DNA from 3 places in the Brassicibacter mesophilus genome. Region 2 is predicted to be linked to each of the others. Evidence: riboswitches for the same ligand, from Rfam matches in the RefSeq annotation. Region 2 holds a riboswitch; each other region holds the start of a gene.
The links. Region 2 has a riboswitch for cobalamin ahead of cobT (nicotinate-nucleotide--dimethylbenzimidazole phosphoribosyltransferase). Riboswitches for the same ligand answer to the same signal wherever they lie in the genome.
Positions count from the first base shown of each region.

Region 1 (4,548 bases), on a different contig from region 2:
TAGCCTCATAGGATTAATTCCATCTTTCCAAGCCAATAGATATATGAAAATAGTTGATGATAATGCACCAACAAATGCTCCCAACGGAACAAGATAGTAATAGCTTGGAAAGAGTATCATGATGATATAGGCCACTAAGCCTGCTCCAGAAGAAACTCCAATTATATTAGGTGCAGCAAGGGGATTTCTCATTACTCCTTGTAATATAGCACCAGATAATGCTAAACATATTCCAACTAAGCCTGCTACTAAGGTCCTAGGAAATCTTATGTTCCATATTATTTGATGATTAACTGTATCATTCTCCATAAATATGGCTTTAATTACTTGACTTATTGAGATGTCTAAAGAGCCCTTACTTACGCTAATGAGAAAACTTGCTAAGCATATCGCTAACAGTATAATCAGAATTGTAATCTTTCTCTTATGACTTGTTTTGTTGGCTTTATCAACTAAGCTTTTCATTTTATTTTTCCCACTCTTTTTAATGAGCTCCATACTATCATCCTTTATTGGTAGTTTTGTTATCAAATATCCGCTTCTAAAGACAATAGGATATTTATTTTATTTAAAAGTTTCAGGATATAATATTTTAGCTAATCCTTCGTAAGCCTCTCCATATAAAGCATTTGGCTTGTAAAGATATAATTCTTTTGGTAAATACAAATATCTTCCTTCCTTCACAGCTCTTAGTGACCCCCAGGCTGGATTAGACTCAACATCCTTAACTAGTCTATCTTTTATTTCATCAATATCTCCCATCGTTTGAACAAGTATAAAGTCTGGATCTCTCTCTACTACTTTTTCCATACTAAAAATTTCCATTTTCTCATCAGTTAACTTTGCATCATAGGCAATGTTTTCAGCACCTAAGTCCTGAAGCATATCTCCAACAAAACTATTTGGTAATTTAACTGTTACTCCCTTAGCTGTTGCAAACATCAATAAAACTGTTGGTTTTTTATCTTTCGGTACACTTGCAATTATATCGTCAACCTTTTCTTTTACTGCAATAGCTTTTTCTTCAAATAAATCAGGTCTTTTATTTAATTCTGTGAATACTCTCATTGTTTCTATATATTGTTCAAAGTTATCATACTCAATTGCAAGATAACGTATTTTATTTTGCTTTAATAACGGAATAATATCACCTTGCCCTTTCATACCAGGTCTTAAGATAATTAAATCCGGTTGCATTGATAATATTTTTTCCATATTTGGTGAAGTCATAGTGCCTACTATTTCAGCATTTTCTGCACCTTCTGGAGCTTTTTCTCGACTTTCTATTGTTCCTATTACTGTTCCGCCTGCTTCATACCATAAATCTAAGTAAGAGTTATATAAACATATAACGTTTTGAGGTTTTTTATTAACAGTAACTTGCTCACCTAAGCCATCAATAAATGTTACACTATCCTTGTTTTTATTGTCTTCTTTTCCATTATTGTTAGCATTTTCTTGTGAATCAGTGATCTGGTCAGTTGACTGTCCCGAAGTTGGATCATTAGTTTTACTACACCCTGAAAACACTGATATAACTAGGCACAAAGCTAATAAAATAGTAAGTATTTTTTTCATAAAATTCACCTTTCCTTTGTTTAATTTTAAGCAATAAAAAAAACCTTGTACGAATACAAGGCAAAATAGACATAACTATTCTTTAATGCTCAGGTTCCGTAAGCATGAAACATAATAGGTATCCTGACTCAGGTTCATAGCATCATTGCACCTTCCCGGTTTTAATACCAGTGGCAATAAGCAATGTGCTCTCCTTTACAGTGGCGGCCCCGTGCTGGATTTTCACCAGCTTCCCTATATATAACTATTTTTTTTTCAAGGTATTTCTTATTACTTTTATCTTGTTAACCAATTAGATTATATTTGAATTGTATGGTATTGTCAATATCTAAACAATTTCTTTTGCTCTTTCAATTAATATATCTGCAAGCATAGGCTCTGCCCCTATAGGTCTCGCCATTTTAAAATTTACTCCAGTATGTTTTTTAGATAGTTCTTCAATTATTTCTGGAATATCTTCTTTTATGTGTATGCCTTCATACAGAAAATATGGTACTACTAATATTTCTTCAACCTGTTTTTGTATTATTTCTTCAACTACGTTAGGTATAGAAGGCTCACAAATCTCCATGTGTGCTCCTTCTACTATGCTGTAGTCTGATTTGTCTTTTACTAGCTGAACGATTTTGTTGAAAATATCCTGTGCATCCTTTGATCTGCTTCCATGTCCTACTATTAGAACTGCTCTTTTCATAGTAAACACACTCCTTTAGTTTTTATCCTTTTTTAAATAATTAATTAGGTCTTCTATATTATTAAAAGTATTAGTATAGTCTACTTGTGGTCTTTCAATCAGTACTATATTTATTCCAAGATTTATTGCCGCAGCAATTTTTTCATCTGTACCACCTATTGTGCCGCTATCTTTAGTTACAACATGCTTTATGCTATACTCTTTATATATTGCCTTGTTCAGTTCTATGCTAAATGGTCCCTGCAATCCTAATATCTGCTTTGGAATAAGACCTATTTCTCCACATTTTGAAATAGCCTCTATTGTAGGTAGAACTCTAGCATATATCCTATCCTTTCTGTTAATAGCTGAAAAACACTTAATATTATTACTGCCAGTAGTTAGAAGAATATTGCCTTGTGTAGTGTTGAGAAATTTTATAGCTTCTTCATAGGTTTTAAATCTATTGACATTATCAATTTTCGTTGGTCTTCTTTCATACCTTAAGTATGTTATAGATTTATTATTACAGCTATTAATGGCATTTTCTGATATCTGCTTTGCATATGGATGTGTAGCATCAATTACACATCCTATTTTTTCCTCATCTATTATTCCCTCAATTTCAGATTGTGTAAGTTTTTGAGATATGACAGTAACATTCATATCTTGATCTATTAAAGAGCCTCCATATTCAGTAGCTGTTGTAGCTAATACCTTAAAGTTATTTTCAATCAACTTCTCTATTATCATTCTACCATCTTTGGTACCTGATAATACAAGTATCACAATCTATACCCCCTTGGAGTAAGCATTTTGCCATTTTTAATGTAAGTATTCGAGTTTCCTATTATCACCATAGTGAACATATCTATCTCATTCTCAAGCATTTTTCCCAAAGTTGTAATAACAGTAGTTTCACCTTTTCGTTTTGCATTTCTAACTATACCGACTGGAGTATCCTTTGATTTGTATTTTAAGAGTATATCTCTTGCAACATTTATGTGCTCTGGTCTTCCATTACTCTTAGGGTTATAAATACAAGTCACAAAATCTCCATCGCCAGCACAATGTAGCCTTTTCTGTATCAAATCCCAATCTGTTAATAAATCACTTAAGCTTATTACAACGTAATCATGCATAATTGGAGCTCCAAGACTTGTAGCAGCAGCATGCGATGAAGTAATACCAGGTACAATTTCGACTTCTACATCATTTTCATATTTATTTGCTACCTCAAGCATTATACCTGCCATTCCATATACTCCTGCATCTCCACTGCTTACTATTGAAACAGCTTTTCCGTTAATTGCATATTTCAATGCTTCTTCACAGCGGTCCACTTCTTTTTTCATTCCTGATGAAGCAACTTCTTTTTCAGTAATCAGATGCTCAATCAGTTTTATATACGTTTTGTACCCAACTATGACATCAGATTGGGCTATAGCGTTTAAAGCTGCCGGAGTCATATGCTCGGCATCACCAGGCCCTATTCCAACTACAAATATCTTACCTTTATTATTCATATATATTTTCCTCCAATAAACATACTGTCACTCCTTGTGCAGAAGTTTTTCTCATAATAAAATGTCCTTTCGTTGATGAAAGATATGCACAAGGCTCACATACAGCTCCTACCCCTATAGTCTTTTTAACAAAATCAGAGGTTTCAAAGCTTTCTTCTACTTTTTTTATCTGTTCTCTGCTTATAATCTTAAGTGGCACATTAAAGTATCTTGAAGCTTCAATAATCCCTTGTTCGTTTTGCTTTATATCAACAGTTGCAAAATGTCTTATACTTTTAGGATGAATATTATTAATATCTAGAAATTTATTCACAGCTTCAACAATATGGTCTTTCTGTATTCCTTTTCTACACCCTATTCCCACAACTATATTTTTAGGTATAATCTGAACCTTAGATGAAAAAAAACTAAATTCTTTTTTGTTAGTTATATATATTACTCCTTTTATGTCCTTGCAATCATCATTTGCTTTAACGATGTTTTCTGGAAGATTGAAAGATATCGGAATATCTGATTTTATCCCCACTTTTTCTTTATTAACTATTAATGCTGTTATATTTTTTGCTTCATCAAAATTATCTAATACACAATTTAGTTTCATAGCAATAGTATCAACTGCCATGCTGTCATTTACATCTGAAGCAGTAGTGATAACAGGCTTTGCACCTATTTTTTCACCTAACAATCTAGCTGCATTGTTTGCTCCTCCTAAGTGACCAGAAAGAAGACTTATTACAAATTCACCTTTTTCGTCCATCACTAATATTGCTG
Region 1 covers NZ_JBNPXI010000003.1:155,626-160,173, reverse strand. The annotation lists gene HNR33_RS05750 (FecCD family ABC transporter permease) at 1-531, opposite strand, end outside; gene HNR33_RS05745 (ABC transporter substrate-binding protein) at 565-1,578, opposite strand; cobalamin riboswitch at 1,678-1,865, opposite strand; gene HNR33_RS05740 (sirohydrochlorin chelatase) at 1,907-2,272, opposite strand; gene HNR33_RS05735 (cobalt-precorrin-6A reductase) at 2,288-3,040, opposite strand; gene cobJ (precorrin-3B C(17)-methyltransferase) at 3,037-3,777, opposite strand; gene cbiG (cobalt-precorrin 5A hydrolase) at 3,770-4,548, opposite strand, start outside.
Region 1: it holds a riboswitch for cobalamin, as region 2 does, so the genes downstream of both, HNR33_RS05745 (ABC transporter substrate-binding protein) here and cobT (nicotinate-nucleotide--dimethylbenzimidazole phosphoribosyltransferase) in region 2, are expected to answer to the same signal.

Region 2 (4,548 bases):
TGACATAATCAATTGGAACACCATGAATATAAGCTCCTGCAGTAAATCTTGTTCCATAAGGTGCGTATCCACCAAGCTCTTTTGTTTTGTCATTAATATAATAAAATCTATCTCTTTTTTCTAATAGCTTAAAGAATCCTGTCGGAGTTTCAAATTTATTTTGTTCTGTTGATCCTGTTGTAGCTAATGTATACGAAATAAGTGTCCATTTATCGTCTACTTTTTCGAAAGCACCTTGATTTTGATTTAATTTATCTACAACTACTACCTTATTGAGACTATCTATATTATCATCAAATGAAATAAACTTTTTAGGTATCCAATACATTCCTTGATATGCTAAATTTTCAACCTTGAAGTATTCACCTTGCTCATCATGGATAAATACAATCGTTCCATCAGGAAAATATCTAAAGTCTGACATATCTTCTAGACTAGAATATGCAGGAGCACTTTGATATGCCTGAATACCAAACTCATCTATAGCCTTTCCGTCTTTTAGTGGAGGAGAGCCATTTCTATCCTTATAGTTCGATATATATCCATATTTCCTATCAATAAGCTTATCTTCAAGACCTCTAATCGATTGAGCCATTTTATCAAATCTGAATGTTCTTGGTTCACCAGCATTTTTCATTACATATCCATATGCTATTTGCCCTTCTTCCATCCAAGATAACAAGTACCATTCGTCAGTTTTCAGCGCGTCTATATATTCGCCTTTTACTTTTCCTTCCAATTTTACTTTTGCAAAAAAGTTTGCTGATCCTAGTGTACTTGAACTTTTTCTAGGTTCAGTAAAAATCTTTACTCCTTCAGTCGTAACTAGCAGATAATCAAGTGGTATGTCATATTCAGCATACCTTAAATCTACATTTATATAGTCTGGCACCTTGGTATTATATCTTTCTATTAAGATACCTGTATTAATGTTATCTGAAAGCTTTTGACTATTAAACCCCTTCGTATTATCTTTTTTAGAATTGTTTTGATTTAATATAATGTCTTTCTTTTCTTTACCATTTTTTACTGCATCATCTGTCATCTTCCTATCTACTTCAATATCGATATGATTAATATCAGGCTCCACATCATCTCTATTTGTTATGTCCTGACCACCTTCTCCACCTTCATTGGGATTAATGTTTGGTCCTTTTTTCTGAGAATAGTCTGTATTTGGTTTTTCAGGTTTATTATTTTGTCCTATTGAACAAGATGTTAAAATCAAAATAAGTATTAATAATAATAAAGTAATTTTTTTCATCATTTACACCTCCCGATGTATTTAGTTTATCCAAAATTGATGAAAAAAGTATTAGAAAGTGTATATTGACAAAAAAATCATTTTTATAGTGAATATTGACTTTTTATGAATTCAAGCTATATAGTTAGAATTAAGTATTACAACACAAACATTACTGTACAAGGAGGATATCTTCTTGATTAATAAAATTAGTATTATAAAAAAAGAAGAGCATAAAACGAGCAAATGGTCAGGAGGCACTACAGCACAGCTATTAATTTATCCAGAAGAAGCTGAATATGGTGAACGAAACTTCAAATGGAGGTTAAGTTCCGCTAAAGTTGATGATGAAGAATCTACATTTACATATTTGCCAGGAATATCAAGGATAATAATGATTATTGAAGAAAAGCTTCGGCTTGAACATGAGGGGCATCACACTATTGAATTAAGTGCTTTTGAACAAGACAGTTTTAAAGGTGAATGGACTACAAAAAGCTATGGAAAGGTAACTGATTTTAATTTAATGATGTCTAGTGGATGCTGCGGAAATTTACAGTCTATTATTTTAAAAGAAAAAGTATCTAAAAAAATAATATTTACTAATAAAGTTACCGGAAACTACTCAACAATAACAGATGTATTCTATATAGTAAAAGGGAATCTTGAAGTCGTTACAGAATTAAACAAAATGTATAGACTACAACAAGGCGATATATTCGAAATAACTAGAAAATCCTCAGAAAATACATTCTGCTTTAACTTCAATAATGTCGAATCATGTGATGTTAAACTAATAAGAACATCAATATACTACTAAAATTCATCTTAGAAATATCTAGTATACATTTTTCAAATGCATATTGAATAACTGTCTAAGGCATAATAATTTCGCTAATGTTATTGACATTTAGTAACTTTATGAATAAAATCTATATATAATAAAATGAATAACATTTTTTAGGTGCCCTGTAATAAGGGAGAATAGGGAATCGAGTGAAAATCTCGAACGGGCCCGCCACTGTAAAGGTAAGCCAATACTAATATGCCACTTCTTTATTGAGGGAAGGCAGTACTTTGGTGATGAACCTAAGTCAGGAGACCTGCCTAAGAACTACTAAGCCGCTTCGTGTGAAAAAGCAGGCCTAGGTGAGGATGATGGAAAATCCACGCCATTTTTGGTGTGGATTTTTTTATATTTTAAAATAGGAGGAATATATATGAAAATATTAAATGAAACTCTACAAAAAATAACAGTGTTAAATCAAGAAGCAATGCATGAAGCAAAAGAGAGGATAGATAATTTGATTAAGCCTCAAAGAAGCTTAGGAAAATTAGAAGATATAGCTGTCCAACTATCTGGAATAACAGGAAAACTTCATCCGAGTGTTGATAATAGAGCTATAATTGTTATGGCTGCTGATCATGGTGTGTGTGAAGAAGGTGTTGCAGCGGCGCCTCAGGCAGTAACAAAGATGATGACTTCATATATAGCTAATGGAGTAAGTGGTGTTTGTGCACTTGCAGCACAGGCAAAAGCAGATGTTATAACTGTTGATATCGGAGTAATGGAAGATATAGACGATAAAAACGTTATAAAAAGAAAAGTAAAGCATGGTACTGATAATATGACTAAGGGACCTGCTATGACAAAAGAAGAAGCTATTAAAGCCATAGAAGTAGGAATTGAAATAGCAACTGACCAGATAAATAAAGGAAGAAATTTGCTAGGTACTGGCGAAATGGGTATTGGAAATACTACTCCAAGCACAGCAATAATTTCTGTTTTAAGCGGTATTGATCCTAGTGAAATCACAGGAGTAGGAGCAAATCTTCCCAAAGAACAATTAATAAACAAAATAAATGTAATTAAGAAAGCTGTTGAAATAAATAAACCAAACAAAGAAGATGGAATAGACGTATTAGCTAAAGTAGGAGGTCTTGACATAGCCGGTATGGCTGGAGTAATGATTGCTGGAGCTGCTAATAAAGTACCTGTTGTAGTAGATGGATACATATCTACAGCAGCTGCTCTGATTGCAGCAACTATAGAACCTAAGGTTAAACAATATCTGGTTAGCTCTCATGCCTCCAATGAAAAAGGGGCAAAAACAGCTTCTGACTTACTAGGACTACCAACTATGCTTGACCTTGATATGAGACTAGGAGAAGGCAGTGGTGCGGCGCTTGCTTTTAACATAATAGAAGCTGCTGCATTTATGAATAAAAAAATGATAACCTTTGAAGAAGCAGGAATTGGTGTAGTATAGAAGTAAAATTATATATACAAGAAATAGATATCCGATACATTATCTTCTGTATCGGATTTTCACTATGCCTAATCATTTTTTTAAAAATAACTATAAATATAATGCGATATATGTTTCGATTATGAATAATCTATCCTAGATTAAAGTACTAATTTTCAAAATATTTTTTAAGTCAAAAAATAAATAAGGAAGACTCTTTTCACAGCTCCACCTTTACAACCCTTATACTCAGTTAATTACAACGAAAATCCTTAGAACAGGCTATCTACATCAAATTGATATTCTTATTTGTTTTTATGCATTTCTATACAAAACAAAAGTGTGAACAAAAAGTAGAATCCTGTGTCCGTACTTCTGTTCACACTTCGTCTATTTGTTTTGTAGAGTGTAGACATATCCTCTAGAATAGTTTCTGCCGTTTATATCTTCATTTACACCTATTACAGTACTTAATTAGTACTAATTATTATTAACTCTAATGTAAGAATTATAAGTTTGATCACCATCCAATACTCCTTCTGGATCAGTAAATACTATTAAATCAACAAAATAGTAACCATAATAGTTATAAGAACTTGAACTGCCTACAGTTGTTATTCCAACTAGAGATTGCATATCACTAGTATATGAATCTAAGCCCATTGATTGAGGCTCAAATTCATACTTTACGAAAGAATCATTAATTCCGCCATCTGTTTTTGTTACATCTACTTTTGTACCAAAACTAAAGAGTGTACTAACTCCCCAAGGATATGATACTGAGAATTCTGGTTCATTACTAATGTTTGATTCCGGTACAGTTTTATAAACCGTTCCATCGCTATTCAATATTTTTAAACGAACCTGATCTATGTGTCTAGTTCCTGTACTTCCAGGAATATCTACAATCTCAGCATCTGTTCTAAATTCGGCAAAAGTATGATATTCATCTTGGTCATCAGGTGAATTGGGGTCTTTATATACTACTAAAGAACATCTTACATCTAGTCCTTGAGGATGCGCGTTATAATCTGTTTCTGTACCAGCATGTGTCCA
Region 2 covers NZ_JBNPXI010000027.1:874-5,421, reverse strand. The annotation lists gene HNR33_RS19695 (L,D-transpeptidase) at 1-1,264, opposite strand, end outside; gene HNR33_RS19690 (HutD/Ves family protein) at 1,440-2,063, shown strand; cobalamin riboswitch at 2,189-2,368, shown strand; gene cobT (nicotinate-nucleotide--dimethylbenzimidazole phosphoribosyltransferase) at 2,464-3,513, shown strand; gene HNR33_RS19680 (hypothetical protein) at 3,973-4,548, opposite strand, start outside.

Region 3 (4,548 bases), on a different contig from region 2:
TATAAAATTTTACAACATGGGAGTACAATTTTAGGATTCGCAGTTATATTTATTTACCTATATTCAAAAAGAAGTAGACCTGAGGAAATTCACCCATACCACCATTTTTCTAAAAAGCTTTTTTATTGGTTTTTTATTTTATTAATGGGAGTAGCAACAGCTTTGTATAGAGCGTTGTTTACTTTAAATAAAATAAGTATTAACTATATAGGAATATATATAGTATCGTTTCTGACAGGACTATTTTTAGGAATAGTAATTCTATCATCAATATATCAGCATGCTGATAAAAGAAAGTGGCATAGAGTTTATAATATGAATAAGGAGTGATAATAATGACACGAGGTGTTAAATCTATTTTAATAATATTATTAGTGATAGCTTTAATAGGTGGTGTTATTTATGGTATCAATACATTGAATAAACCAGAGGGCAATAATGTGCGGGATGAGATTGTAAAGGAGCCTAGTGACACAGATACAGAAGAGAATAATGTAGATGAGAATAGCTCAGGTGATAATGAAGTTAAAGCTGAAGTTGTCTCTATAGCTAATGATAAAATTAATACACAAGAACTTACACTTTTAAGTAAAACAGAAATAGATATAGATGATGATGGAGAATTAGAAAATGTTGAGATGTATACAGCTGCTCAAAGAGATGAGAAAGGAAATATGATGTGGGATGATGGTCAAAATTGGTCATTAATAGTGAAGGATGGAGATAATGAATACCATTTATTTAATGAATACGTTCAGCTAGGCGAGCTTAAATACTGGGTATATACTTCAGGAGAAAAAAGTGAGTTTCATATAACCACTGTAATGCCAACAACAGCAGGATTACTTATGACTGATTATGTTTTTGATAAAGACAGCAAGAATTTTTACAAGACTATAGTATTTAATGCTGAAAATGTAAATATGTTAGGTTCTTCACATTGATTATTGACTGATTTATTATTACGCATAAGCACAAGGAGGATTTAATTGATTAAAAAAATTTCTATACTGGTTATTTCTTTACTAGTTATAGCTAATATCTTTAGCTTATATAAGATAAAGGGATACAAAGATGAACTGAATAAACAGGAAAAGCAAGAATATAAATACTATACCTTAAGCGGCCAAAATGGGAATTGGATAGTTGAAGATTGCAAATTATTATTGACTGCAGATAAATATAAAGCAGGAGAAGGGATTTTTAAGTATAAAGGCAATGCAGAAGATATTAATAGTGTAAAATTCTATGAAGTCGAATTGGTAAAGGTATCTAAAACAGACAATTCAGATAAAGAAGTTCTATATAATACATCAGCATCATCAAACGTAGAGGGAGTTCTGATGTCTAAAGAAAGTAAGACTTTTGGCAGTATATCCGGTCCAATAAAAGATGTTGGTAGATATGATTCAGGTATCAATTATGATGTATATTTTATAATAAAATATGATAAAGGTGTTAGAGAAACAATAGAGGAAACAATCCTACTCGACGTTGAAGAAATTGATCTAAGGTTCTTTAATTACAGCACTACAGAGTAAAGAAATGATGCTTTTTCCATTGACAAAAAAATATATATTAACTATAATTATAGTGACTTTTAAACTGAATAGTTTCAGGGTGCTTTGTTAGAAGTTAAAAGGGAAAGAGGTGTAAAGCCTCTACAGCCCCCGCTACTGTAAACAGGGATGAAATCTTTGGTGTCCACTGGGAAACTGGGAAGGAAAAGAGAGTAAAATGATCTGTGAGTCAGGAGACCTGCCTTGAAATATAAGTAAGACTGCTTCGGAGGGGGGCATGTTAATTTCATTGTATGAATTTAACGCATAGATCCTCTATGCGTTTTTTTTATAGCTCATAGGAAGGTTTTAGTTTTTCTTAATATAAACTTTCCGTAAAATGGGTTTCAAAAAAGGCTTCCTTAATATATGGATGTTTTAATAGAAGTCTTTTTTATTAATAGAAAAAATAGGAGTTGGTATAGTGGCAAAAAAAATAATGCTTCAGGGTACGGCTTCATCAGTAGGTAAAAGCCTTCTTACTGCTGCACTATGCAGAATATTTAAGCAAGATGGATATAATGTTGCCCCATTTAAATCTCAGAATATGGCATTAAACTCATTCGTTACTTCTGAAGGAAAGGAAATCGGTAGAGCTCAAGCTGTTCAGGCTGAAGCTGCGATGGTTGAGCCAATGGTTGAGATGAACCCAATTCTATTAAAGCCTACAAGTGATGTTGGAAGTCAGGTTATACTTAATGGAGTTGTATATAAAAACATGACTGCAGCTGAATATCATAATAACAAATCAGGGCTTAAAGACGAAATAGCTAAGGCATATAATAAGCTTGATTCTTTCTTTGATGTTGTAGTTATAGAAGGCGCAGGAAGCCCTGCAGAAATAAATCTAAGAGAAAATGATTTAGTTAATATGGGTTTAGCCGAGCTTATAGATTCACCTGTAATATTAGTAGGTGATATTGATAGAGGTGGTGTTTTTGCTTCAGTTTATGGAACTATAATGCTGATGACAGAGCAGGAAAGAGAAAGAATAAAAGGCTTTATGATAAATAAGTTTAGAGGCGATGTAGAAATATTAAAGCCAGGAATAAAGATGCTTGAGGAGCTTGTAAAGAAGCCTTGCTTAGGGGTAATACCATATATGAAGTTAAATATTGATGATGAGGATAGTGTAACAGATAGATTTGCTTCGAAGTCTACTGGAGATATAAATATAGCAGTAATAAGAACACCGTATATATCAAACTTTAGTGACTTTACGCCCCTAGAAATAGAGGAAGGAGTAAATGTAACATATGTTACAAGCAGAGAACAACTAGATAATGCAGACTTAATTATTATTCCTGGAAGCAAAAATACAATAAAGGATATAGAATATGTATTTAATAGCGGTATAGATAAATCTATATATAAAAAGCACAGGGAAGGTGTACCAATCATAGGCATATGCGGTGGTTATCAGATGCTAGGTAAGCAAGTAGAAGATCCTAACCATATTGAATCATCTATTGAAAGAATTAATGGATTATGTTTACTTGATACAAAGACTATTATTAAAGAAAAGAAGCAGACAAAGCAGGTTACTGGTAAGCTAATTAGTGAATTGAGTTCATTTAATATAAAAAAAGATGCTTTTGTTACTGGATATGAAATTCACATGGGCAAAACAGAGGTTTTTAGTGACAGTCATCCTGTATTTGAATTAGAGGATGGAAGATTAGATGGAGCAATAAATAGGTCTGGGAATGTTTTTGGAACGTATCTTCATGGAATTTTTGAGAATGATGACTTTAGAAGAAGTATCATAAAAACATTAAAGGACAAGAAAGGCATAGTGGAAAACAGTGGACTACTAAGCTATAAAGAGCTAAAAGATAACGAATATAATAAACTAGCTCAAGTTGTAAGAGATAATGCTGATATAGATAAAATTAAAATGATAATGGGGTTAATAAATGAATGATATTTTAATTTTACTAGTTGCATGCTTGCTTGATTATCTAATAGGAGATCCACCTAATTGGCCTCATCCTATTAGATATATAGGTATGATTATAAAGAAATATGAAAATCTGATAAGAAGTCTTAAATGGATGAACTTAAAAGTTGGAGGATTTTTCCTAACAGGGGTTACTGTAGGTACTGTCGTGTTGATAGTACATCTAATATTGTTGTTAGCTAGATTTATACATCCTGCTGTAAATCTAATTTTATCAATATATTTAATATATACTACTCTTGCAGCTAAATGCTTAGATGTTGAGACAATGAAGGTTCATAATGCGCTAGTTAATAAGGATATACATGAAGGAAGAAAAATGTTATCTTACCTCGTAGGAAGAGATACCAGCCAATTAAATGAAGGTGAAGTAATAAGAGGTGCAGTAGAAACAGTGGCTGAAAACACAATAGATGGTGTATTAGCTCCACTTTTCTATATAGCAATAGGCTTTTTTTTAGGAATACCAGTTCAAATGGCTTTTATGTATAAAGCAATAAATACATTAGATTCTATGGTTGGATATATACAAGAACCATATACAGAGATTGGTTTTGCATCTGCAAAGCTGGATGACATAGCAAACTATGTACCTGCTAGAATAGGAAGTTTTTTGATGTTGATAGCAGGTACGATCCTAGGCTATAACGGGAAAAATGGTCTAAAAATATTAAAAAGAGATAGAAAAAATCATAAAAGTCCTAATTGTGGTTACCCAGAGTCTGTAGCAGCTGGTCTGCTTCAGATACAGCTTGGCGGAACCAATACATATTTTGGACAGAGCTTATATAAGCCAACTATAGGTGATAGGATATCGGAACTAGAATCTAATCATATAACTGATGTGATAAAGGTAATGTACGGATCTGAGACTGTAGCAATTGGAGTGATTGTATTAGCAACCTTTATCTTTATTGCATGATATTTTGATATAGATTTGATATAGATTCGAAAGGAGGTAGAGTATGAATAAACACGGAGGATATTTTGGAGAAGAAAAAAATAAGGTCATAGACTTTAGTGTAAATA
Region 3 covers NZ_JBNPXI010000003.1:137,588-142,135, forward strand. The annotation lists gene HNR33_RS05620 (DUF4184 family protein) at 1-330, shown strand, start outside; gene HNR33_RS05625 (hypothetical protein) at 336-944, shown strand; gene HNR33_RS05630 (hypothetical protein) at 990-1,541, shown strand; cobalamin riboswitch at 1,602-1,780, shown strand; gene HNR33_RS05635 (cobyric acid synthase) at 1,984-3,483, shown strand; gene cbiB (adenosylcobinamide-phosphate synthase CbiB) at 3,476-4,441, shown strand; gene cobD (threonine-phosphate decarboxylase CobD) at 4,485-4,548, shown strand, end outside.
Region 3: it holds a riboswitch for cobalamin, as region 2 does, so the genes downstream of both, HNR33_RS05635 (cobyric acid synthase) here and cobT (nicotinate-nucleotide--dimethylbenzimidazole phosphoribosyltransferase) in region 2, are expected to answer to the same signal.